DNA from 2 places in the Nigerium sp. genome. Region 2 is predicted to be linked to the other one. Evidence: predicted binding sites of a transcription regulator. Region 2 holds the regulator's gene; the other holds the start of a gene.

The links. Region 2 encodes LexA, which represses DNA repair genes until DNA is damaged. Its sites were predicted from a motif close to TCGAACANNTGTTCGA; they were not measured.
Positions count from the first base shown of each region.
Region 1: a site for LexA is predicted at 9,017-9,032, ahead of WMJ97_RS04375 (DUF222 domain-containing protein). Genes of this name have one in related genera too.

Region 1 covers NZ_JBDHZL010000012.1:22,217-38,184, forward strand. Annotated here, with positions in the region: gene WMJ97_RS04320 (EcsC family protein) at 1-460, opposite strand, end outside; gene WMJ97_RS04325 (proline dehydrogenase family protein) at 601-1,503, opposite strand; gene WMJ97_RS04330 (TerC family protein) at 1,561-2,883, opposite strand; gene WMJ97_RS04335 (HAD family phosphatase) at 3,061-3,723, opposite strand; gene WMJ97_RS04340 (uracil-DNA glycosylase) at 3,758-4,444, opposite strand; gene WMJ97_RS04345 (AI-2E family transporter) at 4,546-5,820, shown strand; gene WMJ97_RS04350 (hypothetical protein) at 5,817-6,674, shown strand; gene WMJ97_RS04355 (hypothetical protein) at 6,671-7,000, shown strand; gene greA (transcription elongation factor GreA) at 7,005-7,517, opposite strand; gene WMJ97_RS04365 (DUF4307 domain-containing protein) at 7,530-7,922, opposite strand; gene mca (mycothiol conjugate amidase Mca) at 7,992-8,933, shown strand; gene WMJ97_RS04375 (DUF222 domain-containing protein) at 9,065-10,447, shown strand; gene WMJ97_RS04380 (hypothetical protein) at 10,518-10,706, shown strand; gene WMJ97_RS04385 (thioredoxin domain-containing protein) at 10,726-12,870, shown strand; gene WMJ97_RS04390 (NAD(P)-dependent oxidoreductase) at 12,895-13,839, shown strand; gene WMJ97_RS04395 (isoprenyl transferase) at 13,955-14,761, shown strand; gene WMJ97_RS04400 (PhoH family protein) at 15,331-15,968, shown strand, end outside.
Region 2 covers NZ_JBDHZL010000004.1:33,351-49,318, forward strand. Annotated here, with positions in the region: gene WMJ97_RS02000 (antitoxin) at 1-32, opposite strand, end outside; gene miaA (tRNA (adenosine(37)-N6)-dimethylallyltransferase MiaA) at 127-1,062, shown strand; gene dapF (diaminopimelate epimerase) at 1,135-1,977, shown strand; gene hflX (GTPase HflX) at 1,978-3,387, shown strand; gene WMJ97_RS02020 (DUF952 domain-containing protein) at 3,384-3,842, shown strand; gene WMJ97_RS02025 (ATP-dependent DNA helicase) at 4,146-6,086, shown strand; gene lexA (transcriptional repressor LexA) at 6,090-6,911, opposite strand; gene WMJ97_RS02035 (hypothetical protein) at 7,346-7,537, shown strand; gene nrdR (transcriptional regulator NrdR) at 7,846-8,355, shown strand; gene WMJ97_RS02045 (vitamin B12-dependent ribonucleotide reductase) at 8,391-11,252, shown strand; gene WMJ97_RS02050 (metalloregulator ArsR/SmtB family transcription factor) at 12,472-12,831, shown strand; gene WMJ97_RS02055 (acyltransferase) at 13,063-14,340, opposite strand; gene WMJ97_RS02060 (AEC family transporter) at 14,392-15,321, shown strand; gene WMJ97_RS02065 (YbjN domain-containing protein) at 15,355-15,968, shown strand, end outside.

The sequences.
Region 1 (15,968 bases), on a different contig from region 2:
CCTTGGCGAGGATGTCGTCGGACTTCGCGCCCACCAGCGTCAGCAGGATCGCCGTCCGGATGCTCGGATCGGTGATGTCGTAGCCGCGGAGCTTCGCGATCGCGCCCACGGCGCGGGTCGCGATCACATAGAACTCGAACACGTTCGCCGGGACCGCGACCGGCATGGTCACGAAGCCGCCGAGGCTCGTCACGAAGCCGCCGCCCGCGGCGTCCCTGATCGCGGAGCGCGCGACGAAGTCGATCGCCTGCTCGCTCTCGCCCTTCTTCTTGGAGGCCGTGCCCGCGACCTTGTCGGCCCCCGGGAAGGGCCCGGCGCCGTGCAGCCCGACATCCAGGATGCGCTGGATGAGCGCGGTGATCGCGCCGGGGTTCTCGCCCGGGTCGCGTGCCTCGTCGAGCGCGGAGCGCGTGACGTCGGCGTCGGACTTGTTGCGCTTGAGCAGGTCGAACAGCCCCATGGTTCCTCCAAACGACTGGGCAGTGGCTAGGTACGATGCTGCCAGGCGGCGGGGTGGCCGCCAAGGGGCGTCGCGACGATTCGGATTCCGATTCGGTTGCACCCGCCGGACGCCTCCTCAGCCCGCCCGGCGCGGCGAACTCAGCGGCGTCCGGCCAGCGCCCGCAGGAAGAAGGCCAGGTTCGCCGGCCGCTCGGCGAGCCGGCGCATGAAGTAGCCGTACCAGTCGGTGCCGAACGGAACGTACACGCGCACCCGGTGACCCAGGTCGGCCAGCCGCTGCTGCTCCTCCGGACGGATGCCGTACAGCATCTGGAACTCGTAGCGGTCGGGCGCTCGCCGGGCGACGTTCGCCAGCGACAGAGCCGTCGAGATCATCCGGGGGTCGTGCGTCGCGACCATCGGGTACCCGTCACCCTCCATCAGGATGCGGAGGCAGTCGATGTACGACGCGTCGACCTCGGCCTTCGCCTGGTGGGCGACCATCGGCGGCTCCTGGTAGGCGCCCTTGCACAGTCGCACGCGCGAGCCGGACGCCGCGAGCGCCCGGCAGTCGCCGGGCGTCCGCTTCAGGTAGGCCTGGACGACCGCCCCGGTGGACGGGTACTCCGCCCGCAACTCGGCGAGCATGCCGAGCGTCCGGTCGGTGGTCGTGTGGTCCTCCATGTCGAGGGTGACGGTGGTGCCGGCGTCCGCAGCGGCCGCGCAGACGCGTCCGGCGTTCTCGAACGCCAGATCGTGGCCCTGGGGGAGGGACTGGCCCACCGCGCTGAGCTTCACCGACACCTCGGCGGACGCGGCGAGCCCCTCCGCGTCGAGACGTTGCAGCAGCGACACGTACGCGTTCGCGGTGTCGATGGCCTGCTGCTGGTTCGTCGTGTCCTCGCCGAGGTAATCGATGGTCGACAGGAGCCCTCGGGAGGCGAGGTCGCGGACGGCCGCCACGCACTCGTCCTGGGTCTCGCCCGGGACGAATCGCTTCACAACCGCGCGGGTCGGCGGCAACCTCACGATCGTGTCGTGGACCACCTGGTTGCGCGCCATGAATAGGATCGTGCTCCGCAGCATCCGCTCGCCTCCTCCCGAGGAACCCCTCGTCGCCTACTGCTTCTCCGGGTCGGACGCCTCCGCGTCGCCCGCCTTCTCCTCGTCGGCCGCCCGCCGGTAGTGCCCGGTGTCGAGCCGGTCGTAGCCGCTGGCCCAGTCGCCGTCCGGGTAGGCCTGAGGGTGCTCGAGGATGTACTCGTCGTGCACGTGGTGGGCCTCGTCCAACAGGTCGAGGAGCTCCTTCTCGCCGTGGATGAGGAACTTGAACTTCGGCTGGATCTCCAGCAGCTGCTGCTCCTCCTTGGCGAGGCGCCGGTAGTTCTGCTCCCGCACCTCCTGGTCGACCTCGTACTCGAGGTCGAGGTACTGCTTGGCGTGGCGGCGGGTGTTCTTGATGACGGTGAGGGCCTTGCCCTTGGGCGACATCAGGGACGCCACGACCACGACGAGCAGCGAGACCACGATGACCAGCAGCGACTGCTGCGTGGTGACCTCGATCACCTCGACGTGGTGGCCGCCGTTGATGAACGGCACCGTGTTCTCGTGCAGCGCGTGCAGGATGAGCTTGACGCCGATGAACGCGAGGATCGCCGCGAGGCCGTACTTCAGGTAGATGAGGCGGTCGAGCAGGCCGTCGATGAGGAAGTACAACTGTCGCAGGCCGAGCAGGCTGAACGCGACCGCCGTGAAGACGATGTACGGGTCCTGGGTCAGGCCGAAGATCGCCGGGATCGAGTCGAGCGCGAACATCACGTCGGTGCCGCCGATGGCCACCATGACGAGGAGCATCGGCGTCATCGCCCGCTTGCCGTCGATGGTGGTGAAGAGCTTGTCGCCGTCGTAGTGCTCGGAGGTGTGCATCACCCGCTTGGCGAGGCGGATGATGAAGTTGTTCGCCTCGCTGGACTCCTCGTCGTCGGAGTCCTCCTCCGGCTTGAGCAGGTTTCCGGCCGTGACCAGCAGGATGAGGCCGAACAGGTAGAAGATCCACGCGAAGCTGTTGATGAGCGCCACGCCCAGGAAGATGAACGCCGTCCGCGCGATCAGGGAGACGACGATGCCGAACATCAGCACCTTCTGCTGGTCGGCCCGCGGCACCTTGAACGAACTCATGATGATCAGGAACACGAACAGGTTGTCGACCGACAACGACAGTTCGGTGATGTAGCCCGCGTAGAACTCGACGCCGCGCTGGTGCCCGAGCGACAGCCAGACGTAGACGCCGAAGAGGATCGCGACCGACACATAGATGGCGGTCCACTTGGCCGCCTCCTTGATCGTCGGGATGTGGGCCTTCCGGACGTGGAAGAAGAAGTCGAACGCCAGCAGTCCGATGATGAAGACCACGGTCAACAGCCAGATTGTTCCTGACTCCACGGGCGGTTCCTTTCCGGACGGCGCCTCGCGCCGGCCTTTCTCCCGCGGCGGGCCCTCCCCGAGGGGCCCGCTCCTGTGATGCCGCCGGGGGCGACGTCGACATCATCCCACGGGGTGCGCCCCGCGCATACGGCCTGACCGGCAGTTGTCTCGCCGGTGTTCGCCGTTGTCGTGTCGTCAGAAGAACGAGCGGACGAGCGCGGGCGTGAGATCGGTGATGGACGCGAGGACGGCGTCCGCGCGGGCGAGCAGGTCGGACGCCGGCGGGTGGAACGCGGGCGGGATCGCGACGACCTTCATGCCGGCGGCCAGCGCGGAGCGCAGGCCGCTGCCCGAGTCCTCGATTGCCACGCAGCCGGCGGGGTCGGCGCCGAGCTGTCGGCAGGCCTCCAGGTAGCCGTCGGGCTCGGGCTTGCCGTGGGCGACGTTCTCGGTGGAGACGCGGACGTTCACCAGGTCGGCCACGCCGAGCGCCGCGAGCCCGGCGTCGATCAGGACCGCCGGCGACGAGGACGCCACCGCGACCGGCCACTCGGCCGCCATGCGGCGGACGGCGTCCGCAGCACCCGGGATCATCTCCAGCGAGCCGTCGGCGTACATGGCCCGCAGCGCCTCGATGGTGCGGCGGGCGGCGTCCGATGGTGTCCCGGCCAGGCCGACGCGCTCGGAGAGGTACGTCGACCACTCGCGCGTGTTCATGCCCATCATCGCGGTGGTCGCCTCGGGCGGCCAGTCGACGCCGTCCTCGGCGGCGAGGCCGCGTCGGACGCGATCCCACGCGGGCTCGGTGTCGGTCAGGGTGCCGTCGAGGTCGAAGACGATCGCGTGGGGGAGTGCCATGCCCGCTATTCAAGCAGCCCGGCCGGCGGACCCCCTAGCAAAGGGAGGCGAGATCCCAATCGATGGGGTCGGCGCCCTGCGCGATCAGCGCCTGGTTGGCGCGCGTGAACGGGTGCGACCCGAAGAAACCGCGGTCGGCCGACATCGGCGACGGGTGCGCGGACGCGATGATCGGGGTGTCGCCGAGGGCTGAGGAGAGGTTCTGGGCGTCCCGCCCCCACAGGATCGCGACCAGCGGGCCGCCGCGCTCGGCCAGCGCGTCGATCGCGCGGGCCGTGACGGCCTCCCAACCCTTCCCGCGATGGGACGCCGGCGCCCCCGGACGCACCGTCAGCACCCTGTTGAGCAACAGGACGCCCTGGCGGAACCAGCCGGACAGGTCGCCGTGCTCGGGCGGGGTGACGCCGAGGTCGGATGCCAACTCCCGGTAGATGTTGTGCAGCGACCGCGGGAGCGGCCGGACGTCGCGCGCGACCGAGAACGACAACCCGACGGCGTGGCCGGGCGTCGGATACGGGTCCTGCCCGACGATCAGCACCCGGACGTCCGCCAGCGGCAGCGTGAACGCGCGCAGCACGTTCTGGCCCGCGGGCAGGTAGCCGCGCCCGGCCGCGAGTTCGGCCCGCAGGAACTCGCCCATCGCCGCCACGTCGGCCTCGACGGGCTTCAGCGCCTCGGCCCAGTCGGGGGCCACGAGTTCGGACAGCGGTGCGGGGGTCACCGCCGTCACGTTAGTGCATCCGGCTCGGCTCAGCGCGTCCGCCTCCGCGGGAACGCTGTGGCCCGGCACTAGGCTGACGCCGACCCGAAAGGAGTGTGCCCGTGGGCCTCTTCGATCTCTGGCGCCCCCGCCCGGCGCCCACCCCCACCGTCGTCGAGCGCACCGTGGTGCGCGAGGTCGCGCCCCCGCCGTCGCCGGCGCGGCCCTCCGCCGTTCCTGACGGGCTGCGGGACGCCGCCGGCTGGGCCTGGCGGCTCCTGCTGCTGGCCGGCTTCGTGATCGGCCTCTTCCGGGCCCTCGCGTACTTCTCCGCGGTCGCCGTGCCCATCGCGGTCGCGTTCCTGCTGGCCGCGCTGCTGACCCCGGCCGTCAGCCAGCTCCGGCGCTGGGGCGTCGGGCCGATCCTGTCCGCCGCGATCGCGCTGGTCGGCATGGTGCTGCTCCTCGCGGCGCTGCTGACGGCGGTCGGGGTGCAGGCGGCGTCCGAGGCGCCCGAACTGGTCAACCAGACCACGACCGGCCTGCAGCGGGTCATGGACTGGCTGGCGTCCGGGCCGCTGCACATCTCCGCCGATCAGGTGAACGCCTACATCGCGCAGGGCCGCACGTGGCTGCAGTCGCAGGGCTCGCAGCTCGCTACCTGGGCGGGCAGCGTCGGCTCGTCGGTCGGCAACTTCCTCGCCGGGCTGGTGACGGCCCTGATGGCGTCCTTCTTCTTCGCCGCGACGGGGTCGAGCATGTGGGCGTCCACCGCCAAGTGGCTGCTCCCCGAGCACGCGCGCGAGCCCATCACGCGCGCGGCTCGCAAGGGGTGGAACTCCCTGGTGCAGTACATGCGGGCGACCGTGATCGTCTGCCTCGTCGACGCGACGGGCATCGCCCTGGTCGCGTTCTTCCTCGGGGTGCCGATGCCGTTCGCGCTGTTCGCGCTGACGTTCATCGCCTCGTTCATCCCGATCGTCGGCGCGGTGCTGGCGGGCGTCGTGGCGGCCGTGCTGGCGCTCGTGACCAACGGGCCCGGGGCCGCGCTGATCATGGTGGCGGGCGTCGTCGTGGTGAACCAGGTGGAGGGCAACATCCTGCAGCCGTTCCTGCTGGGGCGCGCTGTCTCGCTGCACCCGCTGGCGACGCTGCTCGGCCTGACCGCGGGCGCCACGATCTCCGGGGTGCTGGGTGCGCTGCTGTCGATCCCCGTCATGGCGTTCCTGGCCGCGTTCGTGAAGGCGATGCGCTACCCCGAGCAGGTCCCCGACGAGCGCGAGCCTCGCGAGCGCAGACCGAGCCGGAGGCGTCCTGGCGGCAGCAGCCGGGCCGCAGGATCGGACGCCCCCGGCCCCGCCGGGCCGATCGAGGCTCCCCGTACCCTGGAGGCATGAGCCCCGATCTCACGCCGATCCTCGACGACCTGGCCGCCGGCCGCATCGACGCCGCCGAGGCCGCACGGCGCATCGACGCGGCGAAGGCGTCCGCGCAGAAGCCCGAGTCGACCCCCAAGCCGGAGCCCCCGATCGACGCGGAGATCGTCGAAGACCCGGGTGAGCCCGAGGTTTCGAGTGAGGCTGAGGTTCCGAGCGAGGAGCAGGTGCCGGCCGGGCGCGTCGGCGTCCGGGCGATGGGACGCCGCGTCCGCGTGCTGGGCGACGCGAGCGTCCCCGCGGTGACGGCCCAGGGGCCGCACACGCTCAGAAGGGTCGGGGACCGCTGGGAGGTCGAGGCCGAGGGCGACTTCGCGGGGTTCCGCGGGCTGCCCGACCTCGCGAGCCTGTCGGGCCTGCGTGCGCCCCGCTCGGTGGACGATCTGGTGAAGCTGGGGCTCGGCCAAGAGGTGGTCGTCCGGGTGAACCCGGCGCTGCCCCTCGACCTCGAGTCCACCGCCGGCGGCGTCGTCGTGGACGGGCTGCCCCTGCTCGGACGCCTCCGCGTCACGGCGGGCACGGCGTCCCTGCGCGGGGTCAGGCGCGTGCAGGACGCCCTCGTGCAGGCCGCGACGGTGACGCTGCAGGGCCGATTCGACCGGGGCCGCTCGCGCGTGCGCTGCGAGTCGGGCGCGATCACCGTCGCGCTGGCGCCGGACGCCGACGTGACGGTCGCCGGCGAGGCGCAGGTCGGGCGGCTGACCTGGCCCGGCGGCGAGACGGGGCTCAGCGAGTACGTCGCCGGCGAGGGCGCGGGCCGCCTGGATCTCGACGTCGTCGTCGGCATGGTGACCGTCACGCAGGAGCCGTCATGACCGACCATGAGACCTGGACGCCGTCCTCCTGCCCGCGGTGCGCGGGCCATCGGCTGCGGGTGACGCGGGTGCGGTGCGTGGACTGCGGCCTGGAACTCGCCGCCGACGACCTCGGGCCGGCGTGCGCGTGCGCGTCCGGGGCCGAGAAGCCCCAGCGTGAGAAGCCCCAGCGTGAGAAGCCCCAGCATGACGAGGACGCCGCAGGCGAAGGTTCGCCCGCGGCGTCCGGGAGTGCTCGTGATCAGATTCTCGCCAGGGTCGCGGCGGGAGAGTTGCCTCCCGCGCTGGCGGCGGACCTGTTGGCCCGGCTGGACGAGGCCGACTGACGGGTCAGGCGGTCGGGAAGGCCTTGATCTCGAGGATCTTGACCTCGAACTCGTGCCCGTTGGGGCCCTCGTACGTCGCGGTGTCGCCCTTGCCCTTGCCGAGGATGGCCGAGCCGAGGGGGGACTGCGGCGAGTAGATCTCCAACTCGTTCGTGTCGGTCAGGCCGAGCAGCTCGCGCGAGCCGAGCAGGAACGTGTCGGTGTCGTCGGGGTCGCCGTCGTAGCAGATTGTGACCTGCATGCCCGGCTCCACCGTGGAGGACGTGGCGGGGGCCTCGCCGATCTGGGCATCGCGCAGCATCACCTCAAGCTGCCGGATGCGCGCCTCCTGCTGGCCCTGCTCTTCGCGGGCCGCGTGGTAGCCGCCGTTCTCGGACAGGTCGCCCTCGTCGCGCGCCTGCGCGATCTTCGTCGAAACCTTCTGGCGACCCTCGCCCTTCAAGAACTCGAGCTCGCTGGAGAGCTTGTCGTAGGCGTCCTGGGTCAGCCAGATGATGTTCTTGTGCTCATCTGCCATCCGTCGAGCCTATCAGGCGGTGCGACAGTCGGTCAGTTCGGCGCTGGTCGCCCGCTTGAAGGTGCGGACCGAGACCACCTGCGTCGTCAGTTCCTGCGTGCCGGGCGCGACCTCGAACGGCAACTCGCCCACGGTGTCGTAGGTGACCGCCTTGGTGACGACTGTGCAGGTCGCCGCGCGCGCGGGATCGGGGCGCTGGATCGTCACCGTCACGTCGATGCGGGTGTCGGAGACGACGTCGAACGCGACGACCTTGCCGGTGACGTCGGGGTTCGCCGCGTGCAGCCCGGCCCACGCCATCCACGGGATGCCGATGATCGCCAGCACCGCCGCCACCGGGATCCACGCCCCGCGGCGGCGCGGGGGGTAGCGGCGGGCGATGCGGTCGGCGTCCGAGAGGGTCACGGTGCCATCTTCCCCCATGGCGACGTGGCCCGAGATGCGTCGGACCCGGCGAGCGACAAGAATGTGCCCATGGCTTCCGATCACACCGCGCGCAGGGTGGACGCCTCCGGCGACCCGCTGCGCCTGCTGCACGTGCACGCGCACCCCGACGACGAGTCGAGCAAGGGCGCGGCCACGACCGCCAAGTACGTCGCCGAGGGCGTCGACGTACTCGTCGCGACATGCACGGGGGGCGAACGGGGGTCGATCCTGAACCCGAAGATGGAGAACCCGTACAACGAGGAGCACATCGCCGAGATCCGCCAGAAGGAGATGGAGACGGCGCGGGAGATCCTCGGCGTCCGGCAGACGTGGCTCGGCTTCGTGGACTCGGGCCTGCCCGAGGGCGACCCGCTGCCGCCGCTGCCCGACGGCTGTTTCGCGCTGCAGGACGTCGATGAGGCCGCCGGCGCGCTGGTGAAGGTGATCCGCGAGTTCCGTCCGCACGTCATGACGACGTACGACGAGAACGGCGGCTACCCGCATCCCGACCACATCATGTGCCACCGCATCTCGATGGCCGCCCTGGACGCGGCGGCCGACCCCACCAAGTGGCCCGAGCACGGAGAGCCGTGGCAGGTGGCGAAGGTGTACTACCAGATGTCGTTCCATCGCAGCCGGTTCGCCCGGCTCGACCAACTCATGCACGAGGAGGGCCTGCCGTCACCGTACGCCGAGCGGCTGTCAGAGTGGGCGGAGGACCCGGAGGCCGAGGCGCGGCTCACGACGTTCGTGCCGTGCGGCGACTATTTCCCGATCCGGGACGCCGCCCTGAAGGCCCACGCCACCCAGGTCGACCCCGACGGCTTCTGGTTCGCCGTCCCGCTGAAGATCCAGCAGGTGGGCTGGCCGACGGAGGACTTCCAACTCGTGCGCTCGATGGTGCCGACCGAGCTCCCCGAGGACGACCTCTTCGCCGGCCTCGACACCCACGTCGTCGCTCCCGACGCGGAGTGGTACTACCAGATCTGACCGCCCGACCGACCACCCGACCCAGGACGCCTCCGCGGAAACGCCTCCGCGGAGGCGTCCTGGCATGCGAATGAGGTCATATATAGAACGAACGTACGAATACTGTCAGACCCGGGTGTTGGGATGCTCCTATGACGGATGACGTGATGAACCCGCTTGTCGCGGAGGGTATGGGTCTGCAGCTTCAGGGCTTGGCCGCGCGCCGGGCGAGCCTCGATTTCGAGTTCCTGCACCTGGTGGGGCAGTTCGACGCCGGGCAGGGGTGGGCATCGTTCGCGGGTGCGAAGTCCACGGCGCACTACCTCGCCTGGGCGTGTTCGGTGGGCGCCAGCGCGTCGCGCGAGCAGGTGCGGGTCGCGCGGGCCCTGCGGGGGCTGCCGGTGGTGTCGGAGTTGTTCGCGGCAGGGCGGCTCTCCTACTCGAAGGTCCGCGAGTTGACGCGGGTCAGCGACGAGTTGGCCGAGGCCGAGTTGTGCGCCCTGGCGCTGGAGATGACGGCGTCCCAGCTCGCGAGAACCGTGTCGGCCTACCGGGGGGCCGCGGGCACGCGGATCAGGCAGGTGGAACGGCGCCGGTATTCCAGCCGTGGCACGGCCGACGGCATGGTGCGCATCAGCATCGTCCTGGCGCCGGAGGAGGCGGCGCTGGTCGACGCCGCCGTCGAGGCCGCCGCGCGGCGGGGGGCTGACGACGGAGGTGAGCCGCTCGATCGCGTCCAGGGGCTGCTCGACGTGGCGGCCGGGCATCTCGACCGCCTGCCGGGCGAGCCGGCTGACGACCACACGCTGGTCGTGGTGCAGGTCAGCGCGGAGTCCCTGGTCGGCGAGGACGTGCCGGCCGCGCCCGATACCGCGGCGCGGTCGTCCTGGCGCGCCCTTGAGGCGGGGGCGTGTCACGTCGTCGGTCAGGGTCCGGTCGAACCCGCGGTCGCGCGACGCCTGGCGTGCACGGCGTTGCTGCAAGGCGTCCTGACCGCCGATGGCGAGGTGTTGCGGATGGGCCGGGCCAAACGGCTGGCCACGCGCGCGCAGCGGCGCGCCCTGCGCGTCCGCGATCACGGGGTGTGCCAGTTCCCCGGCTGCCATCAGACCAGGCATCTGGACGCCCACCACGTGATCCCGTGGTGGGAGCGTGGGCGGGAGGGCGGCCCCACCGATCTGGAGAACCTCGTCCTGGTGTGCCGACGGCATCACGTCGTGGTGCACGAGGGCGGGTTGACGCTGACGCGGTCCGCGAGCCCGTGGCGACGTTTCGAGGTGCGGCTCCCCGACGGACGCCTGCTGTCGGACGCCTGGCTCGGCGGCGTCTCCGCGGAGACGCTCGAGCACCTGGTGGTGACGGACGCCACGGCCCGCGGCGCCGGGTTGGAATCGATCGCGACGTTCGAGACGGAGATCGGGGCAGACGACCCCGCCCGGATCGCGCCCCGCGCCGGCGGGGAGGGGTTCAGTCTGCACGAGTGCGTCCGGGTGCTCTTCGACATCCGCCGTCCCGACGCCGAGGAGGCCGCCTGAGCGCGGGGCGCGTGAGCGACTCCGCCGCCAGGGGCGTCCGGGGGTAGGCTGGGCCGGGCAAGGAGGAATGATGATTCTGCTCGACCTCGGTGCGCTCGTCGCACCCGGCTGGACGGCGCTGCTGCTCGTCGTGATCCTCGGCCTCGTGATCACGTTCCTGTTCTTCAGCATGCGCAAACAGTTGCGGCGCATCGACGTGCCGGTCGATCAGCAGCGTCCCGACGCCGCCCCGTTCGCCGACGACGGACCGCGCCGCTGACCCCAGTAGGCTGGCGGCCATGCCCCAACGCCTCGCGAAGTCGTCCAGCCCCTACCTGCGGCAGCACGCGTCGAACCCGATCGACTGGTGGCCCTGGGGTTCGGCGGCGCTGGAGTCGGCGAAGAAGCGCGACGTCCCGCTGCTGATCTCGATCGGCTACTCCGCGTGCCACTGGTGTCACGTGATGATGCACGAGTCCTTCGAAGACACGGAGGTCGCGCGGTTCGTCAACGAGCACTTCGTGCCCATCAAGGTCGACCGCGAGGAGCGTCCCGACGTCGACGCCGTCTACATGCGGGCGACCCAGGCCCTCACCGGCCAGGGCGGTTGGCCCATGACCGTGTTCGCGACGCCCGACGGCGAGCCGTTCTTCGCGGGCACCTACTACCCGCCGGAGCCCCGCGGCGGCATGCCGTCGTTCCGGCAGGTGTTGGAGGCCCTCGCGGATGCCTGGGCCACCCGGCGCGACGAGGTGACCGGCAGTGCGGCGTCCATCGTGGAACAGCTCGCGTCGATCAATCAGCTTCCGGCCGCCGAGCAGGCGCCCAACGTGTGGGAGACGATGGACAAGCTGTCGGCCGAGTTCGACCTGGTGCACGGCGGCTTCGGCGGCGCGCCGAAGTTCCCGGCGCCGCTGCTGGTGGACGCCCTCCTCGTGAAGGGCGAACCCGCCAGTCTCGACATGGCCCAGCGCACGCTGGAGGCGATGGCGCGCGGCGGCGTCCACGACCAGGTCGGCGGCGGGTTCCACCGGTACGCGGTCGACGCGGGCTGGGTCGTACCCCACTTCGAGAAGATGCTGTACGACAACGCCCTGCTGCTCGGCGCGTACGCACGCGGTTGGCGCCGGACGCCGAGCCACGACGAGGCCCTGCGCGCGCTCTTCGAGCGCTCCGCGCGCGGCATCGTCGCGTGGCTGAAGCGGGAGATGATCGTGCCGTCCGGCGGGTTCGCCGCGAGCCTGGACGCCGACTCCGCCGACGCGCACGGCATGCCCCATGAGGGCATCTACTACGTGTGGAACCACGACCTGCTCGTCGACTGCCTCGGCGAGGAGGACGCGGAATGGGCCGAGGGTGTCTTCCACGTGACGACGACCGGCACGTTCGAGTACGGGCTGTCCACGCTGCAGTTGCGCGGGGTGCCGGATGCCGAGCGGCTGGCGTCCGTCTGCGAGCGGCTGCTGGCCGAGCGGCAGACGCGCTTCGCGCCGCCGCGCGACGACAAGGTCGTCACGGCCTGGAACGGCTGGATGATCGACGCCCTCGTGCAGGCCGCCCTGATCTTCGACGAGCCGGAGTGGCTGGAGTTGGCGCGCGACTCCGCGGAGACGTTGTGGGCCCTGCACTGGGCCGAGGGCGGCCTGCGACGCTCGTCCCACGACGGGGTGGTCTCCACCGTGCGCGCGTTCGCCGACGATTACGGGGCCCTCGCCCTCGCCTTCGGCCACCTCGCGGGTGCGCTGGGGGACGCGGGGTGGCTCAAGCACGCCGTCCGGCTGCTCGATCAGGCGATCGAGCGCTTCGGCGCCGACGACGGAGGCTTCTACGACGCCCGCGAGTCGGCCACGTCGGGGCTCTACGCGCGCCCGCGCGACGTGTCCGACAACCCGACGCCGTCCGGCACCAGCTCGCTCGTGTCGGCGCTGCGCGTGGTCGGGCTGCTCGCCGACCGGCCCGACTTCCTCGAACGAGCCGACGCCGCCGCCCGGACCACGTGGGGCACCGTCGAGGCCGGCCCGCGGTTCGCGCCGGCGGCGCTCACCGACGTGATCATCGCCGACGAGGCCCGTCAGGGCCTGAAGCCGGCCGTCGCGGTCGTCGTGGACGCCTCGGGCAGCCCGTTGTCCCGCGCCGCCGTCGCGACCTGGCGGATGGCCCCGTCCGGCACGGTGATCGTGGCCGGCAAGCCCGGCACGAAGGGGTTCGCCCACCACTTCGACCAGCGTCCGGTGGTGCGCTCCGACGAGGCGTCCGCCGGCGAAGCGGAGGAGGCGAAGATCACGCACGCGTCCATCGGCGGGGCGGGCCAGGTCGACGCCGAGTACGACCAGCACGCCGACGTCGAGACGGGCGGCACGGTGTACGTCTGCCGCGGCGAGACGTGCTTCGCGCCGGCGTCCACGGTCAAGGGCATCCGGCGGGCGCTCTGGTCGCGCGCCTGAGCGAGCCGTCTTTAGGATGAGGCCATGAAGCTGCTCGTCACCTCCACGGCCCCGTTCGAGTTCGATCCGCCCGAGGGCGTCGACGTCGTGTACGTCGACCCGGGTGAGCTGGTGCCGCCCGAGCATCTGGACGCCGACGCGGCCGTCGTCGAGGGCGGTGCCGCGCCCGCGGTGACCCAGCTCGCGCGGGAGGCGTCCCGGCTGCGGTGGGTGCAGACGCTGGCGGCGGGGCCGGACGGCGTCCTCAAGGCCGGCTTCGGGCCCGACGTGCAGATCACGAACGGGCGCGGGTTCCACGACCAGACGGTCTCCGAGGTGGCGCTGGCGCTCGCCCTCGCGGGCGTGAATCGGCTGCCTCGGCTGCTGGAGTTGCAGAAGCAGCACGTCTTCGCCCACGACGAGTTCGGCGCCTGGAGGGCGCTCCACCCCGACGACCGGGTCGCCACGCTGATCGGGGCGAACGTCCTCATCTGGGGGTTCGGGTCCATCGGGCAGACGGCCGCGAAGCTGTTCGCGGCGGCGTCCGCCCACGTGCGCGGGGTGGCGAACTCGGCCGGCGAGCGCGCCGGCTTCGAGGTGTTCACCGACGAGTCCCTGCCGGAGCTGCTGCCCGAGACCGACGTGCTGGTCATGGTGCTGCCCTCGACGCCCGAGACCGACAAGGCCCTCAATGCCGAGCGGATCGCGCAGCTCAAGCCCATCTCCTGGGTCGTGAACGTCGGCCGCGGCACGACCATCGACGAGGACGCCCTCGACGCGGCCCTTCGCTCCGGACGCCTTGGCGGCGCGGCGCTGGACGTCACGGCCACCGAGCCGTACCCGGCCGACGGGCCGCTGTGGGACGCCCCGAACTGCATCATCACCCCGCACGTCGCCGGCGGACGCGCGGTCGGGGCGGGCGAGTTCATCTGCCGCAACATCGAGCGGCTGCGGCGCGGTGAGCCGTTGGAGAACCTGGTTTCTCGCTGACGTGGCCGTCCGCGTCGAGCGGGCGCCGGGGGAGGCGTCCGGGGGAGGGTGCGCCTGCACGGGGGGCGCCGGGGGCTTCTGCCGCGGCGCGCATCCGACCGCTACCCTGGGGGCCATGTCGTGGGCCAAGACGCGCGAGTGGGCCGACCGGCTCCATCCGGCGGGGCTGCTGTACTCGACGTACGAGCAGCGGCTGCGCGCCGAGCTCGATCCTGCGCGGCTGCCCGGGCACGTGGCCGTCCTCGCCGACGGCAACCGGCGCTGGGCGCGGCTGAACGCCCCCGGCCAGCCCCTCGTGGTGGGCTACCAGGCGGGCGCCGACAAGCTGAAACACTTCGTCCAGTGGTGCGATGAGGCCGGCATCGGCACGGTCACGCTCTGGGTGCTGTCCACCGAGAACCTCACCCGCAGCGAGGACGCGGAGGTGCTTCCGCTGCTGGGCGTCATCGTCGGCCTGGTCGAGGAGCTGGCGGCGACGGGCCGGTGGCGCGTCAAGCCGGTGGGCGACCTGTCGCTGCTGCCCGACACGATGGCGGCGAGCCTGCGCGCGGCGCAGGAGGCGACGGCGTCCGTGGAGGGCATGCGCGTGAACGTCGCGGTGGCCTACGGGGGGCGGCACGAGCTGCGGGACGCCGTCCGGTCGCTGCTCGCGAAGGAGGCCGCGCGGGGCACGTCGCTCGGTGATCTCGCGCAGACCTTGGAGATCGACGACATCGCCGAGCACCTCTACACGGCCGGCCAGCCGGATCCGGATCTGATCATTCGCACCTCGGGGGAGCAGCGGCTCTCGGGGTTCCTCATGTGGCAGTCGGCGCACAGCGAGTTCTACTTCTGCGAGGCGCTGTGGCCCGACTTCCGGCGCGTCGACTTCCTGCGCGCCCTGCGCTCGTACGGCAATCGCGAGCGCCGCTACGGCCGCTGAGGCGGCGTCCGGTCGGGTGACCGCGCCGTCGGTTCTGCGCACCGCCCGTTAACGAGCTGAACCGCCAGCCTCGGGGGACGGGCTGGCGGTTCTGTTCGCACGGTGCGGGATTGACCATGGAGGGAGTCAACCCCAAGTTCGGTGGCTCGGGACCAGCGAGCCTGACGTTCGGACCACCGCTGACAACAAAGCTAGCCCCCTTCGGTGCGCGGACTCCAGCCCGGCGAGGGTGTTCGGCACCATCGAACGACGAGGTCGGTACTTTAGTACCACGGCATATGTCGTGCTCACGGGTGGGTTCGGACGCCGCCGGCGCGGTCGGCCGCCGCGTGGGCGTCCGCGGCTTAGGCGGCCTCGGAGTGGAGATGAACATCAGCGAAACTGTCGGCGCGTTGGGTGCAAAGCGGCCCCGGCCTCGGGTTACTGTGCCGCTGTGGACGCCGCCGAGGCGTCCGCTCCGGGAGGCACTCGATCGATGAGACCTGATCCCTTCAGGGATGCTACCGGCTGAACCGACAGGCGAGGCCGGGTGGGTCCCCCCGCGCGGCCCTGAGACAAGAAGGACCGACGTGCTCGATAACCAGACCCAGCTCGTTCCGGACGCCGCCCCCGTCACCGCCCTCGGCCAGCAGACCAAGGTCTACGTGGTCGACACGTCCGTGCTCCTCAGCGACCCGCACGCCCTGCGGTTCTTCGCCGAGCACGAGATCGTGTTGCCGCTCGTCGTCATCAACGAGCTGGAGGCGAAGCGGCATCATCCGGAGCTGGGCTTCGCGGCGCGGACAGCGCTGCGTTTCCTCGACGACCTGCGCGGCCAGCACGGACGCCTTGACCGGCCGCTGCCGGTCAACGACGCGCACGGCACGATCCACGTCGAGCTGAACCACACCGATCCGGAGGTGCTGCCGCCGGGCTTCCGCCTGGGCGACAACGACTCGCGCATCCTGTCCGTCGCGCTGAACTACCGCGCGGAGGGCCGGGACGTCACGCTGGTCACCAAGGACCTCCCGCTGCGCATCAAGGCGGCGTCGGTCGGCCTGGACGCCGAGGAGTACCGCCACGAACTCGTCCGAGAGTCCGGCTGGACCGGCATGGTCGAGCTGGAGTTGAGCGCCGCCGCGATCGACCAGCTCTACGACGAGGGGCAGGTCACGACGGCGGAGGTGCTCGATCTGCCTTGTCACACGGGTGTCGTCGCCCGCGGCGG
Region 2 (15,968 bases):
GAAAGATCCTTGGCCTGATCGAAGATCCCCATTGCTGGTTCCTTTCTCCATCGGTTACCGGGAGTTCCGGCCACGCCCCTGTATACCCAAGCCCGCGCGACGATCGAAAGGGTGGGCTGCGGCACAATGGCGCTTGTGACCGAACCGATACTGGCACTCAACGGGCCGACGGCTAGCGGGAAGAGTTCGCTGGCCGTCCGCGTCGCCCTGTTGTTGCGCCACCGGGGAGCGGCCGCGGAGGTCGTGAACGTCGACTCGATGCTCGTCTACCGGGGCATGGATATCGGGACGGCCAAGCCGACGTCGACTGAGCGCGCGGGCGTCCCGCACCACCTCATCGACATCCTCGACGTCCGGCAGAAGGCGTCTGTCGCCGAGCTACAAACGCTCGCGCGCGACGCCATCGCGGACTGTCGGGGCCGCGGAGTCCTGCCGATCGTCGTCGGCGGGTCCGCCCTCTACATGCGCGCCGTGCTCGACCGCTTCGAGTTCCCGGGCACCGATCCCGCGGTCCGCGCGCGGTGGGAAGCCGAGCTCGAGCGCCTCGGGTCCGTGGGGCTCCACGCCGAGCTGCGGTCGCGGTCACCCGAGGCTGCCGACCAGATCCAGCCGGGCAACGGCCGCAGGATCGTCCGGGCGCTCGAGGTGATCGAGCTCACCGGTAGCTTCGCGCCCCAGCTGCCCGCCTGGACCTACGCGCTCGACGGCGTGACCCAATGGGGCCTCGACCTTCCCCGAGACGAGCTCGACGCCCGCATCGACGCCCGAGTCGACGCGATGTGGGCGGCGGGCTTCGTCGACGAGGTGCGCGGGCTCGCCGACCGAGGTCTGCGGGAGGGGCGTACGGCGTCCCGGGCCCTGGGCTACCGCCAGATCTTGCAGTACCTGGACGGACACCTGACCGAGGAGGAGGCCCGCGAGGCCACCAAGCGCGGCACCCGTCGCTTCGCCCGCAAGCAACTCGGGTGGTTCCGGCGGGACGCGCGGATCCGGTGGCGCCCGAGCGGGGCGTCGGGGGTCGCCGAAGAGATCGTGGACAGCCTGACCCGCGGGGGCGGCTGACGGGGCCTCGCCCGCCGAGGCGCGACGGGTGCGGGCCCCGCTCCCTTGGAGGGCTGTGGGAGAATGACCGTCATGCTTTCTTTCGCGAAGGGTCACGGCACGCTGAACGACTTCGTGCTGCTGGTCGACCGCGACAACGAGCGGGGGCTCACCGACGACGAGGTGCGGTTCCTGTGCGATCGGCGCGCCGGCATCGGTGGCGATGGGCTGCTGCGCGTCGTGCGGGCGCACCACGTGCCCGAGTGGAGGGGCGACCCCGACCTCTGGTTCATGGACTACCGCAACGCCGACGGCTCGATCGCCGAGATGTGCGGCAACGGCGTCCGGGTGTTCTGCACCTATCTCAAGCAGCAAGGGCTCGTGCGGGCCTCCGCGACGTCCGTCGACGTCGCCACCCGCGCTGGCCTGCGCCGGGGAGAGTACCTGCCCGACGGGCAGATTCGCGTGTGGATGGGCCGCCCCTCGGTCGCGGACGCCGACGTTCCCGTCGGCGTCGGTGCGCGCGAATACGCCGCCCGCCCGGTGGACGTGGGCAACCCGCACGCCGTCGCCCTGGTGGAGGCCGGCGTCCTCGACGACCTCGATCTGGAGCACGAGCCGAGCTTCCCCCACGACGTGTTTCCGCGCGGGGTCAATCGAGAGTTCGTCGAACACGTCGCCTCCGACGTGCTGCGGATGCGCGTTTTCGAGCGTGGCGTGGGCGAGACCCTCTCGTGCGGCACCGGCACGGTCGCGGTCGCGGCTGCGGCGGCCCGCGCATCGGGGGCGACGGAGGCGTCCTACGAGGTGCGCGTCAGGGGAGGCGTGGTGCGCGTCGACCTGGCACACGGTGAGGCGTGGCTGACCGGCCCGGCGGTGATCGTGGCCCACGGCGAGGTCTCCCTGCCCACGACGAGGCGGAAGGATGAGGCCTGAATGACTGCCGTGCCCGAACGGGATCACGACCCCGACACGACCGACTACGACGGCGACCAGCTTGAGCTGGAGGAACGTCTCTCGCTGCGGCGCGTCGCCGGCATGTCGACGCAGTTGGCCGATGTCAGCGAGGTCGAGTACCGCGAGCTGCAACTGGAGCGGGTGGTGCTCGTCGGTGTCTGGACCGCCGGCTCCCAGGAGGACGCCGACAACTCGATGGCCGAACTGAAGCTGTTGGCCGAAACCGCGGGCTCTGAGGTGCTCGAGGCGCTCGTGCAGCGGCGCACCCACCCAGACCCGGCGACCTTCATCGGCCGCGGCAAGGTGGATGAGCTGCATGAGGTGGTCGTCGCGACGGGCGCGGACACCGTCATCGCCGACGGCGAGTTGGACCCGGCCCAGTTGCGCAACCTGGAGGATCGGCTGCAGGTCAAGGTGATCGACCGCACCGCCCTCATCTTGGACATCTTCGCTCAGCACGCCCGGAGCGTGGAGGGCAAGGCCCAGGTCGAGCTCGCGCAGTTGCAGTACCTGCGGCAGCGCCTGCGCGGTTGGGGTGGCAACCTGTCCCGGCAGGCCGGCGGCCGGGCGGCCGGAGGCGCTGGGATCGGCGGTCGTGGGCCCGGTGAGACGAAGATCGAGACGGATCGCCGCCGGATCAAGACGCGCATTTCGATCTTGCGCAAGAAGCTGCGCGAGCTGGACGGGGTGCGCGACACCAAGCGTCAGGAACGGCGCCGCCATCAGGTGCCCTCCGTCGCCATCGTCGGGTACACCAACGCCGGGAAGTCGTCGTTGCTCAATCGGCTCACCGGGGCCGGCGTGCTGGTGGAGGACGCCCTCTTCGCGACGCTCGACCCGACGACGCGACGCACGCAGACCGCCGACGGGCGCGTCTTCACCCTCACCGACACCGTCGGGTTCGTGCGGCACCTGCCCCACGACCTCGTCGAGGCGTTCCGCTCCACGCTGGAGGAGTCCACCGAGGCCGATCTGCTCGTGCACGTGGTGGACGCCTCCGACCCCGACCCGGCCGGCCAGATCCGTGCGGTGCGCGACGTGCTGGCCGAGATCGGGGCGGGAAGCATCAGCGAGCAACTCGTCTTCAACAAGATCGACCTCGCGACGCCGGAAACGTTGACCACGCTGCGCACCTTGGACCCGCGTGCCGTCTTCACATCGGCACGCACCGGTGCCGGGGTGGAGGACCTGCGCGCACGCGTCGAGGAGCGGCTGCCGCGCCCCGAGGTCGAGGTGCGCGCGCTCGTGCCGTACGCCCGCCATGACCTGATCGACAAGATCCACCGGGCCGGGGAGTTTCTCACCACCGAACACACCGCCGAGGGCACCCGCGTCGTCGTCCGCGTGCACCCCGATCTCGCGGGCGAGCTTGAGGAGTACGCCGAATGACCGACCCCGCGGCGTTGCTGCCGCTGTGGCACCTCGCGCACGCGGCCGAGTGGGACGCCGCCAAAGCCTCCGGCGAATACCGCACGAGCACGCGCGGCCGGACGCTGGAGGAGGAGGGCTTCATCCACTGCAGCTACCCCCACCAGGTGGGCGGCGTGGCCACCGCGTTCTATGGCGACGACCCCGAGCCGCTCGTGGTGCTCGAGTTGGATCGGGACGTCCTGGCGGCTCACGGCACGCGCGTACGCGTCGAGGCCGTCGAGGGCGGCCAGCGCTTCCCTCATCTGTTCGGGCCGATCCCGGTGGACGCGGTCCGAGAGGTGCGGGCTGCCACGATGGTGGACGGACGCCTCGTGCTGGGGGACGCCGAACCCGCCAGGCCCCCGCTCGCGGAGGAACTGCACGAGGTGCTCGCCGAGCTGGCCTCCGACCCGGACCCGGACGGCCAGGACTGACTTCGTCGTCGGGCCGCCCTGAGGAAGGCCCCATCGTGGAAGTCCGGGTAGGACGAGGTCGGCGCAGCGCGGTGGTCATCGGTTTCTCCTTTCCTCTCCCACGATGGGCCGCTGCCCGCCGATCGGCGCAGTGCGAGTGTTGTCCGGATGTTGGCGACCGGAGCGCTTTCCAGTCCCCTCGACCCAGGACGCGGCCGAGCGCTGGTGCGGGTGAAGTACCGTGTCCCGGTGACGAAGACCGAAGCGATCCTGGGCGCCGCCGTCGAGGCCATCGGGGGCGCACCACGCGACGGTCAGCGAGCGATGGCGGAGGCCATTTCGACGGCCTTTGAGCGAGGCGACCATCTGCTCGTCCAGGCGGGCACAGGCACGGGCAAGTCCCTCGGCTATCTCGCGCCCGCCCTCGCCCACCTGGCCGAGAACCCCCAGAGCCGGGTCGTCGTCGCGACCGCGACGCTGGCGCTCCAGGCGCAGTTGGCGAACAGCGACATTCCGGCCGCGGTGAAGGCCGCGTCGACGGTGACCGGGCGCACGATCACGAGCGCGGTGCTCAAAGGGCGGTCCAACTACGTGTGCCTGCTTCGGGCCCGCGAGGGTCAGGACGGCGGCCAGTCGACCCTTCTCGGCGGGGGCGAACTCGCGGAACGGCTGCGGGAGAGTGCGGCCGACGCGACGTCCGTGTTGGGCGCCGAGGTCGTTGCGTTGCGCGAGTGGGCCGAGGAGGAGGCGTCCGACGGCGGTCTTGCCGACCGCGACGACGCGCCCACCCACACGCCGGCCGCATGGGCCCAGGTCTCCGTGCCGGTGCGCGAGTGCCTGGGCGCCGCCCAGTGCCCCTTCGGCGCGGAGTGTTTCGTCGAGCGCTCACGCGATATCGCCCGCGTCTCCCAGCTGGTCGTCACCAACCATGCGCTGCTCGCCATCGACGCGATGCACGGCGGGACGGCGTTGCCCGAGCACGATCTGCTGGTGATCGACGAGGCCCACGAACTGGTGTCCCGTGTGACAGGCGCGGCCTCGCACGAGTTGAGCCCGCAGCAGGTGGAGCGGGTCGCGAAGCGTTGCCTGCCGTGGCTCGACGACGATCTGGGGCTGGAGTTCCTGGAGACGGCCGACACACTGCGGAGCGCGTTGGACGCCGCGCCCGTCGAGCGCGTCACCGACCCCGACGGTGAGCTGGCGCTGACGTTGCAGCTGATTCGCGAAGTCAGCCGGCGGGCCGTGTCGGCGCTGGGCGGGGGCGACGACGACTCCGACAAGAAGCAGGCGTCCGCGGCGGCGAAGGAGGTTCTCGACGTCGCCGACCAGATGGCGTCCATGAAGCCGACGGATGTCGTCTGGGTGAGCGAGCGGGAGCGGTTCGGTCGATGGCTCGTGGTCGCTCCGCTCGATGTGGCGTTGCTGATGCGGGACAAGATCTTCGCCGAGACCCCCGCGGTGCTGACGTCGGCGACGCTGAAGCTGGGCGGTGAGTTCGAGACCGTGGCCAGGTCGGTGGGCCTGTGGCGCGACGAACGTCTGGACGGACGCGATGACGAACCGGACGAGGACGCCGTGGGCTGGCGCGCTCTCGACGTCGGGTCGCCTTTCGACTACTCCAGCCAGGGCATCCTCTACGTCGCCCGGCACCTGCCGCCGCCCGGTCGGGACGGCATCGGCGCCGAGGCGCTGGCGGAGGTGGCCGAGCTGTTGTGGGCGGCCGACGGGCGCACTCTCGGCCTGTTCGCCTCCCAGCGCAACGCGGAGGCGGCGGCCCGCCACTGTCGGGAGGAACTGCCCGACAAGACGATCCTCTGCCAGGGGGATGCGCAGTTGTCGGAGTTGACGCGGCGCTTCATCGCCGACCCGCAGGCCAGCCTCTTCGGCACCCTCTCGCTGTGGCAGGGGGTGGACGTCCCTGGCGACACGTGTCAGCTCGTCATCATCGACAAGATCCCGTTCCCGCGCCCCGACGAACCGCTGCTGCAGGCACGCCAGCGTGCGGTGGCGGAGGCGGGCGGGAACGGCTTCATGGCCGTGGCCGCGGCGCACGCAGCGCTGCTGCTAGCGCAGGGCTCCGGACGCCTGATCCGCAGAACGACGGACCGCGGCGTGGTCGCGGTGCTCGACCCGCGGCTGCGGACGGCCCGCTACGGCGGATACCTGCGATCCTCCATGCCTCCCTTCTGGTCGACGACCGATCGGGAGGTGGCGGTCGCCGCGCTGCGCCGGCTGGCACAGGCGGCGTCCGCCCAAACCGGCTAGCGGTCAGAGCCGGCGGAGAACCGCCGTCACCTTGCCGAGGATGGCGGCATCACTGCCGTCGATGGGTTCGTAGGCGGGGTTGTGCGGCAGGAGCCACACGCCGTCGCCGGTCTTCTTGAACGTCTTCACGGTCGCCTCGTCGTCGATGAGCGCCGCGACGACATCGCCATTGATCGCGGTGGGCTGCTGCCGGACGACCACGTAGTCGCCGTCGCAGATGGCCGCCTCGATCATCGAATCGCCTTTGACCTCGAGCAGGAACAAGGTGCCCTCCCCGACGATCTCGCGGGGAAGGGGGAACACGTCTTCGATGCGCTGTTCGGCCAGGATCGGGACGCCGGCCGCGATGCGGCCGACAACCGGGACGGCCACCGCGTTCCCGGTGGCGGTGAAGGTCTCGGTCTCGTCGACGACGGGTTCGTTCGCCTGCGCATCGGGGGACGCCTCGCCAGGCATGCTCACCATCAGCGCCCGCGGGCGCTTCGGGTCGCGGTGCAGGAAGCCCTTCGCCTCCAGGGCGCGCAGCTGGTGGCTGACGCTGCTGGGGGACGCCAACCCCACGGCTTCCCCCATCTCACGGATCGTGGGCGGGTAGCCCCGCCTGTCGATCGACTCTTTGATCATGGACAGGATCATGCGTTGCCGCAGCGTCAGCCCGTAGGCATCGGCGGGACCGTCGGGAAACGCGCTGACGCGCCCGAGCTTCTTCACGACCTTGCCGAGCTCCTCAAGATCGGCGTCACGCGGACGCCCCCGCCGCTCCTGCGGCGGGATGACCTTGCGCGGACGGCCGCGCTGCTTCTTAGGGGTGTTGTCGGTGCCCATGGCCCCAGCGTAGGGAATCGAACACGCCGATTTCAAACATCTGTTCGACGTGTCGCGCCGTCGGCTGCCGACCGCTGCGAAAAAAGTGTCAGACCCGCGTGGTGAAGTGTCGGTCGTGGTCGAGATCCCTCGAACACGCGAGCGATTGGGTGTTGCATCCGATCGATCGTTCGATAATATTGTCGAACAGACGTTCGACTCGCTTGGAGGTTGTCATGACTGCTCCGTTCATCGATCAGGTGCCGGCTTCGCCCGTGAAGCCTCGCCGGCGAGCCGAGCGCGCGACGCACGTCGGCCCCGTGGCGCAGGGTCCCTCGGCGCGGCGGCCGGGGTCGGAGGCGTGGTGCCACGTTCCGGGTCCGGTTCGTTCGTGCGTGGCCCCGAGTGGTCGGGTCGCGCCGTCCATGACCGGTGCGGCGCGCCCGGCTGCTGTGGTGCGTCATCGTTATGAGTGGACTGTGCGGGGCCTCGCCGTGCTGGTGGGGGCTGTCGCCGCAGTCCTGGGCATCCTCACGACCACGGTGCTGATCGCCTTCTTCTCGGTCAGCAACGCGCCTGTCACTACAGCGGCCCCCGCGCAGCCGATGGTGGCCGCGGGCCCGGTGCTGCCCGACGCGCGTTCCTGACGGGTGGCTCGCGAGCCTGTCGGCGCTCGGCGCGGGGCACCGTGAGGAGTAGGCTGCCAGCCGGTCCGCCGACCGGCGACGGCTGTCGCGAAAGTGAAATTTCACTTCCAGGCTGGACGCGGCGTGTCACCTGATCGTGGGGTTGCGTCGGCCTCCCCTCGTGCCTAACCTACTACATGTAGTAGTTACACCGATGTGCTTTGCCCACAGGTTGTGGTTGCAGATGCACACCTCATATACAAGTCGTCCACAGGGCCGTCCACAGCGAGGGCGCCGGGCGACGGCACGTCAGGGAGGGAGGGCCGCCGATGCATTGTCCGTACTGTCGGCACCACGACTCCCGTGTGCTCGATTCCCGGGTCGCCGAAGACGGCAGCAGCATCCGCCGTCGGCGCGAGTGCCGCTCGTGCGCCCGCCGTTTCACGACGTTGGAGCAGATGCAGCTCGTCGTGGTGAAGCGCAGCGGTGTTGTCGAGCCGTTCTCACGCGAGAAGGTCATCGGGGGCGTGCGCAAGGCGTGCAAGGGCCGTCCGGTGACGGAGGCCGAGTTGGCCAAGCTCGGGCAGCGGGTGGAGGAAACGTTGCGGGCGAGCGGGCAGGCCGAGGTGCCGACCGACGAGGTGGGGGTCGCGATCCTCGGCCCCCTCAAAGAGCTCGACGCGGTCGCCTACCTCAGGTTCGCATCGGTGTACCAGCACTACGAGTCCGTCGACGACTTCGAGGCGGAGATCCGCCGCCTTCGCGAGATGGTCGCCGAGGCAGAAGCCAAAGAGAAGAAGGCGGAGGCCGAGTTGGCCGACGCCGACCAACTGTTTTGATGTCAACCCCACGGAAGAAGCGGAAAGGGTTCCCCATGACCGAGACCAAGCAGTCGGCGCGCAGGTCGTCGAGCAAGCCCCAGGGGCTCACGATCGAGCGCGTGTTCTCGACGGAGGGGTTGCATCCCTACGACGAGGTCACGTGGGAGCAGCGCGACGTGGTCCAGACAAACTGGAAGACGGGAGAGACCGTCTTCGAGCAACGCGGGGTGGAGTTCCCTGACTTCTGGAGTCTGAACGCATCCACCATCGTCACCACCAAGTACTTCCGCGGCGCCGTCGGCACCCCGAAGCGGGAGGCGTCGCTCAAGACGATCATCGACCGCGTGGTGTCCAAGTACCGGGCGACGGGCGAGGAGTGCGGCTACTTCGCCACGCCGGCGGACGCCGAGATCTTCGAGCAGGAGCTCACCTGGATGCTGCTGCACCAGTACTTCAGCTTCAACTCCCCGGTGTGGTTCAACGTCGGCACGCTCAGCCCGCAGCAGGTGTCGGCCTGCTTCATCCTCAGCGTCGACGACTCGATGGATTCCATCTTGAACTGGTACAAGGAGGAGGGCTTCATCTTCAAGGGCGGCTCCGGCGCCGGCCTGAACCTCTCCCGCATCCGCTCGAGCAAAGAGCTGCTGAGCTCCGGTGGCACGGCGTCCGGCCCCGTCAGCTTCATGCGCGGCGCCGACGCATCCGCGGGCACGATCAAGTCGGGGGGCGCGACGCGCCGGGCGGCCAAGATGGTCGTGCTCGACGTCGATCACCCCGACATCGAGGAGTTCGTCGAGACGAAGGCCCGCGAGGAGGACAAGATCCGCGCGCTGCGCGACGCGGGCTTCGACATGGATCTGGGCGGCGCCGACATCGTGTCGGTGCAGTACCAGAACGCGAACAACTCGGTGCGGGTGTCGGATGAGTTCATGACCGCGGTGGAGAACGGGGACCGCTTCGGGCTGCGGGCGCGCATGACCGGCGAGGTGATCGACGAGGTCGACGCGCGCGAGTTGTTCGGCAAGATCGCGAAGGCGGCGTGGGAGTGCGCCGACCCGGGCGTGCAGTACGACGACACGATCAACGCCTGGCATACGAACCCCGAGACCGGGCGCATCACGGCGTCCAACCCGTGCTCGGAATACATGAGCCTCGACAACAGCTCGTGCAACCTGGCCAGCCTGAACCTGCTGAAGTTCCTGCGCGATGACGACACGTTCGACGCGCAGACGTTCGTCAAGGCCGTCGAGCTGATCATCACGGCGATGGATATCTCGATCTGCTTCGCCGATTTCCCGACCGAGGCGATCGGGGAGACGACCCGCAACTTCCGGCAGCTCGGCATCGGCTACGCCAACCTCGGTGCCCTGCTGATGGCGATGGGCCGCGGCTACGACTCCGAGGGCGGGCGGTCGCTGGCGGCGTCCATCACGTCGCTGATGACCGGCACGTCGTACCGTCGTTCCGCGGAGCTCGCCGGCATCGTCGGCCCGTACAACGGGTATGCGCGCAACGCGTCGGCCCACCAGAAGGTGATGCGGAAGCATCAGGCGGCCAATGACGATCTGCGCATCGTCGAGCGTGCCGACCAGCCCATCCACGAGTTGGCCACCGAGCAGTGGGCCAAGGTCATCGAGGTGGGCGCGAAGGACGGGTTCCGCAACGCGCAGGCGTCCGTGCTGGCGCCGACGGGCACGATCGGCTTCATGATGGACTGCGACACGACCGGCGTGGAGCCCGACTTCTCGCTGGTGAAGTTCAAGAAGCTCGTGGGCGGCGGCTCGATGCAGATCGTGAACCAGACGATCCCGCGGGCGCTGCGCAGGCTGGGCTACGCGCAGGACGCGGTCGATGGCATCGTGGCGTACATCGCCGAGCACGGGCACGTCGTCGGCGCCCCCGGGCTGGCGAAGGAGCACTACGAGATCTTCGACACGGCGATGGGGCAGCGGGCCATCCAGCCGATGGGTCACGTGCGCATGATGGCTGCGGTGCAGCCGTTCCTGTCGGGCGCGATCAGCAAGACGGTGAACCTGCCGGAGTCGGCGACCGTCGAGGAGATCGCGGACGTCTACATGCAGGGCTGGAAGCTCGGGCTGAAGGCGCTCGCGGTCTACCGCGACAACTGCAAGGTGGGTCAGCCGTTGTCCGACGGCAAGAAGAAGGCCGAGGAGGCGAAGGCGTCGGCCGAGCCCGAGGTCCGCATCGAGTACCGGCCGCGGCGCCAGCGCCTGCCGAAGCAGCGGCTGTCGCGCACCACGTCGTTCACGGTGGGCGGCGCCGAGGGGTACATGACGTCCAGCGAGTACGAGGACGGACGCCTCGGTGAGTTGTTCCTGAAGCTCGGCAAGCAGGGTTCGACGCTGGCCGGCGTGATGGACGCCTTCTCGATCGCCATCAGCATCGCGCTGCAGTACGGCGTGCCGCTGGAGACGTACGTGCAGAAGTTCACCAACCTGAAGTTCGAGCCGGCCGGCATGACCGACGACCCGGACCTGCGGATGGCTCAGTCGATCATCGACTACGTGTTCAAGCGGTTGGCGCTCGACTACCTGAGCTTCGACGAGCGCGGCGAGCTGGGCATCTACACCGCCGCCGAGCGGGCCCGGTACGTCGCGACCGGCTCGTACATCTCGGAGGAGGACGAGGCCGAGATGATCGATTCAGAGTCGCTGAAGAACGATGACGTCGACAACCTTCGGTTCGACGAGTCGGGCCCGAATCAGCCGGCACTGGTGGAGGCGCGGCCGATCAGCGAGTCGACGAGCAGCCCGCACACCACGTCGGAGCTCATGGAGAAGGTGACGGGTCTCTCGGTCGACGCCCCGCTGTGCTTCACCTGCGGCACCAAGATGCGGCCTTCGGGTAGCTGCTACGTGTGCGAGGGCTGCGGGTCGACGTCCGGCTGCAGCTAGGCGCGGCGTCCTGGGGAGAAGCCCAGGAGTCGCTCGGCGGCCCCGGCGGGGGGTTCTTCCCCCTCGCCGGGGCCGCTGTGCTGTGTCTGTCCGGCCTCGGCCCGGCATATTCACCGCAGGGGCGGCCACGACCGACGCAAGCGCGCCCGGTGGGCGTCCCGTTGGTGCTGGGCGCGCTCGAGTGTCGCGCTGCAGCGCCGCAGCAGGCGGTGGAGGCGACGAAGGATGGTCCGCATGGAATCACCCCCTCCGCGGGGTCGTCGACGTCGTCGAGGCGTGATGGAGGCGGCGTCCTCGCACGCGAATGTGAGGGCGGTTCGGCGGTGTGGTCCTGCAAAAGGGCGCGTTCGAGCGCCGCGTGGCGGTGCATGCAAAGTCCTTGTGAAACGAGATCAGTCGGGGCAGGCGTCCGGAATGGGCGGCGCGCTCATGAGCGCGTGGTATTCGGGACGGGCGCGGTGATGGCGCACGAAGGCGCAGCCATTACCGGGTGTGGTGACGCAAAGCGGCGGCTCAGCCGGCCGTTGGGGGCCCGGCGATCAACGCAGACGGGCTGGGCCGGAAACGGTCAGGACCGACGCGACGAGCGTGAACGTCATCTGAATCATCGATGCCCCCTTTCCTTCGACGGCCTCAGCGCGCAAAGTGCGCGGTCGAACGCTAGCGAGTCGCGAGGCGCGGTGTCAATCACGCCGGTACGCGGGGAGATGTCGCTGCTTGGGGGAGACGCGCGTCCGTCCGGCTTCCAGCGTCCCGGCGCCCGGGGTGGGCGCGTCGACCTCGCCCCCCAGGGCGGTCCCGTGTGGCCGTTCGGGGGAGTCCGGTGCTCGTGGAGGCCCGCGGATCGGCGCTCGGCGTCCGGATCGTGGGTGGTATTCGAGGCGAACATTCGAATGAGTTTTTACGTTCACTTAACCGGCTTTGTCACCCGCGCGGGGGGCATGATTCGCGCGTCGAGAGCCGGGTGGATGGCGGATGCAGTTGGTAGGTGAACCTTATATTCGGGCAAGCGGCGTAGGCATTTAACGCTCAGGGGTGTGGCGGTTGTCCACCATTAGGGGGACATTATTGGTCACGCATCTCCGGATGGTCGGGCTTTATGGGAGAAGGCAGTGGTGACTAGGCATTTTAAAGACACCCTGTCGCAAACAACGCTGTGGTTCGCGTGCGCGTTGCCGTGAACTTTCTAATATTCAGGTTTCCGATTACGCTTGCTCTCATGATGGGTGTACAGGGACCAGTTGACGCCCCAAGAAAAGAAGAAATGCCGACCAGTGGTGAATGGGAAACAGTCGGGGGACTTTTCCGTTCGCTGGGATCACCTATTCGGGTCGGAATCGTTGTGTTGCTCACCGAGCGCGACCACAGTGTCAACGAGTTGGTCGACGCTCTCGCGGTGTCGCAGCCGCTGGTATCGCAGCACCTCAGGGTGCTGCGCTCCGGCGGAATCGTCATCGGTGAGCGACGCGGCAGGGAGATGATCTACTCCCTGACGGATCCCGAGGTCAGTGACCTCGTGAAGCGGGCCGCACGTCATCGCGGCGTCGGTTCGGACGCGTCTTCGCGCGCCCGTTCCTAGCGACCCGCTCATCAATCCCTCCTGGCGGTTCGCCGCCGCGGGACTCGGAGCATGTGGAGGTGTCTACCGATCCCATCCCTCGACCGGGGGCCGGCTCACGGCCCCCGGTCGAATGCTGTCCGGGCAACCCCGACCAGGGACGCCCTCGGTGCGGCCCGCGCCCCTCGCGGGAGCCGGCCTGGACGGCTGCTCATCGTTCGTGGGGCGCCTGTCACCCGGTCGCCGGAAGCCTCACACCACCGACTCGGCGCGCCCGTCGGCGGCCTTCGCCATGAGCCACGACCCCAGCCAGATCAGCAGGACGCCCGCGGTCGACCACGGCGACCGGGGGTGCAGCACCGTGCCGTTGAGCCAGGTCAGCGTGGTGCCGCTGGTGAGGATCAGGTAGGCGACGACAGCCCTTCCCAGCTTTTGGTGCGCACCGAGCGGCGGGATCAGCCGCAGATCCACCTGGGCGATCAGCGGCACGATGAGCGCGCAGAGCGCGAGCGTCATCGCCGAGATCATCAGCTGGCTGAGCAGCAGCGGCGCGAGCGGCGGGACGAGGATGCCCACGATCAGCCCGACGGCCGCCGCCAGGATGATGCACGGGATGTGCCACAGGTACACCGACATCATCAGCGCGTTGATGGTCGCGAGCGCCTTCTCGAAGCGGGGACTGACCGTGGTGAGGACCCCCGATCGTTCGACCAGCCCGAGGACGCCGCACTGGGCGAGCGCGAGGAAGGCCATGGCGAGCGTGGGCGGCTGGACGTTCGCGATCGGGATGTCGGCCAGCCCGATCGACGAGCCCGGGTAGCCGAACGCGAAGACCAACGTCGCGACCCCGCCGACCCCGGCCACCAGAGCCGCCCACGGCGTCCAACCCGGGCCGCGCCGGAACCAGCCGCGCTCGTAGGCGATGCCGAGCTGATGCACCAACGGCCAGACGAGAAGCATGTTCAGGTTGCGGATCTCGTAGTCGTCCACCGAGAACGACCACGCGTCCACCAGGGCGGCCAGCGCCGCGAGGACGACCGGCACGCGCCACCCCCACCGGTCGTGCGCGCTCACCATGGCCGGGGCGATCCCGACGATGACGAGATACACGGCGAGGAACCACAGCAACTGCATGAACTGCCGGCTCAGGGTGACGGCCGGCTCGAACCAGCCGGTCCAGGCTGCGATGGACGCCACGACGGCCCACACCGTCACGAACGACAGCAGCGGGCCCACGAGGCGACGCCCCCGGTTGGCGAGGTAGTGGCCGAAGCCGGTGTGCTGCCGCCGCGTCCGGTCGACGATCAGGGCGTGCGCGAAGCCGCCGGCCACGAAGAACACCGGGATGCACATCAGGAACCAGCTGATCAGCCACCAGGGGAAATGCGGGGGAGCCCACGGCGTCATCGTCGGGTGACCGCCCTCGAAGCCGATCTTGTACAGCAGCCCGTGGAACACGACCACCATGACGATCGAGGACGCCCGCGCGAGGTCGATGACGTGATTACGAGGGGCGCGGGCGGTGTCCATGGCAGGCACATGCTAGGCCAGGGGAGGGCATCGGGGCTTACCATTCGGCGTGTGGTCCAGGCTCTGGGGGCGTTCGCGTCCATTTGGTTGGTGATCGCCGCGGGGTGGGTCGCCGCCCACCTGCGGATCATCGACATGGGCGGCATGCGGCTGATGTCGAACATCGCATTCCTGATCGCGTCCCCGGCCCTCATGTTCAACCTCGTGGGGAGGGGTTCACTGGAGCACGCGTTCAGCCAGACGCTGATCGTCTCGGCGCTCGCGGTGGTGGTCGCCGCGACGTCCTACCTCGTGTTCGAGCGCGTCGCGCTGCACCAGGACAAGCAGGGCGACGTCATCGGCACGCTGTGTTCCTGCTACACGAACGCGGGCAACCTCGGCCTGCCGATCGCGATCAGCCTGCTGGGCGACGGCGCCTGGATGGCGCCGATCATGCTCATGCAGGTCGGCTTCATGCAGCCGATCGCGCTCGCCGCGCTCGACCTGAGCGTGGCCCGCCGCAACGGCGAACGCCTGTCGGCGCTTCGCTACATCACGATGCCGTTCCGGAACCCGATCACCGCCGGCATTCTGGCGGGGCTGGCCGTCAACCTGCTGCACCTGCAACTGCCGGAGATGGTCGCGTCGGGGGTGTCCATGGTCGGGCAGATGGCCATCCCGATGATGCTGATGGCGTTCGGCGTCTCGCTGCGGCTGAGCCCGCTTCCGGGCAAGGGGCCCCATTCTTTCGAGTTGTGGGTCACGATGGCGATCAAACTGCTCCTCATGCCGCTCGCCGCGATCGGCATCGGGATGCTGTTCGGCCTGGCTCGGCACGAGCTTTTCGCCGTCGCCGTCATTGCGGCTCTGCCGACCGCACAGAATGTGTTCGTCATCTCGGCGCGCTACCGCGTCCGCGAAATGCTCGCGCGGGACGCCGTCTTCTGGTCCACGATCCTCACGGTCCCCACGATCGTGGCGATTTCAGCGTTGCTGGGGTGATGCGCGCCACGACCGTTGGGTAGGTTGGCCGCCATGAACGACGACGGGCACACGTCGAACGTCTCCGATTTCGACCTGGAACGGAGCACCAACGAGGCTTGGGTGGGTTTCGGGGAGAAACTCGCCGAGGTGGTCTCGATGATGGACGACGGCGCCACGCTGAACATCGGGGAGATGATGTCCGGTGCGGCGGGCGGGCCGTACGTCCGTTTCCGGTGCCTGGACCACGGCCGGTTGTTGGCCGAGGCGTCCAGTAACGCCGACCTGGCCGACGGCTTCCGGTTGACCGACGAGCAGATCGCCCTGATGCAATCGCTGGGGTGGCACGCGCCCGACGAGCGGGGCGGGCGTCCGGGCAGCGACTTTTGGCAGCAGGGGGACCAGGAGGATCCGACGGCCCTCGTCGAGGACGCCGTGTCGGCATTGCGCAGCGTCTACGGCATCCCGCACCCCGCCTTTCTCGCTCCCGATCAGCTCGCCGAGATCCTGACCCCGGCGCCCGTCGAGCAGGTGCCGACGGTGGCCCGCACGGCCGGCACCGTCGTCCACTTGCCGCGCGACTGGGCCGACCTGGACGCCATGATCGAGGCCGAGCTCTCCGCGATCATCGGCCATCCGCCGTTGCGCGATTCCGACGGCGACTTCGC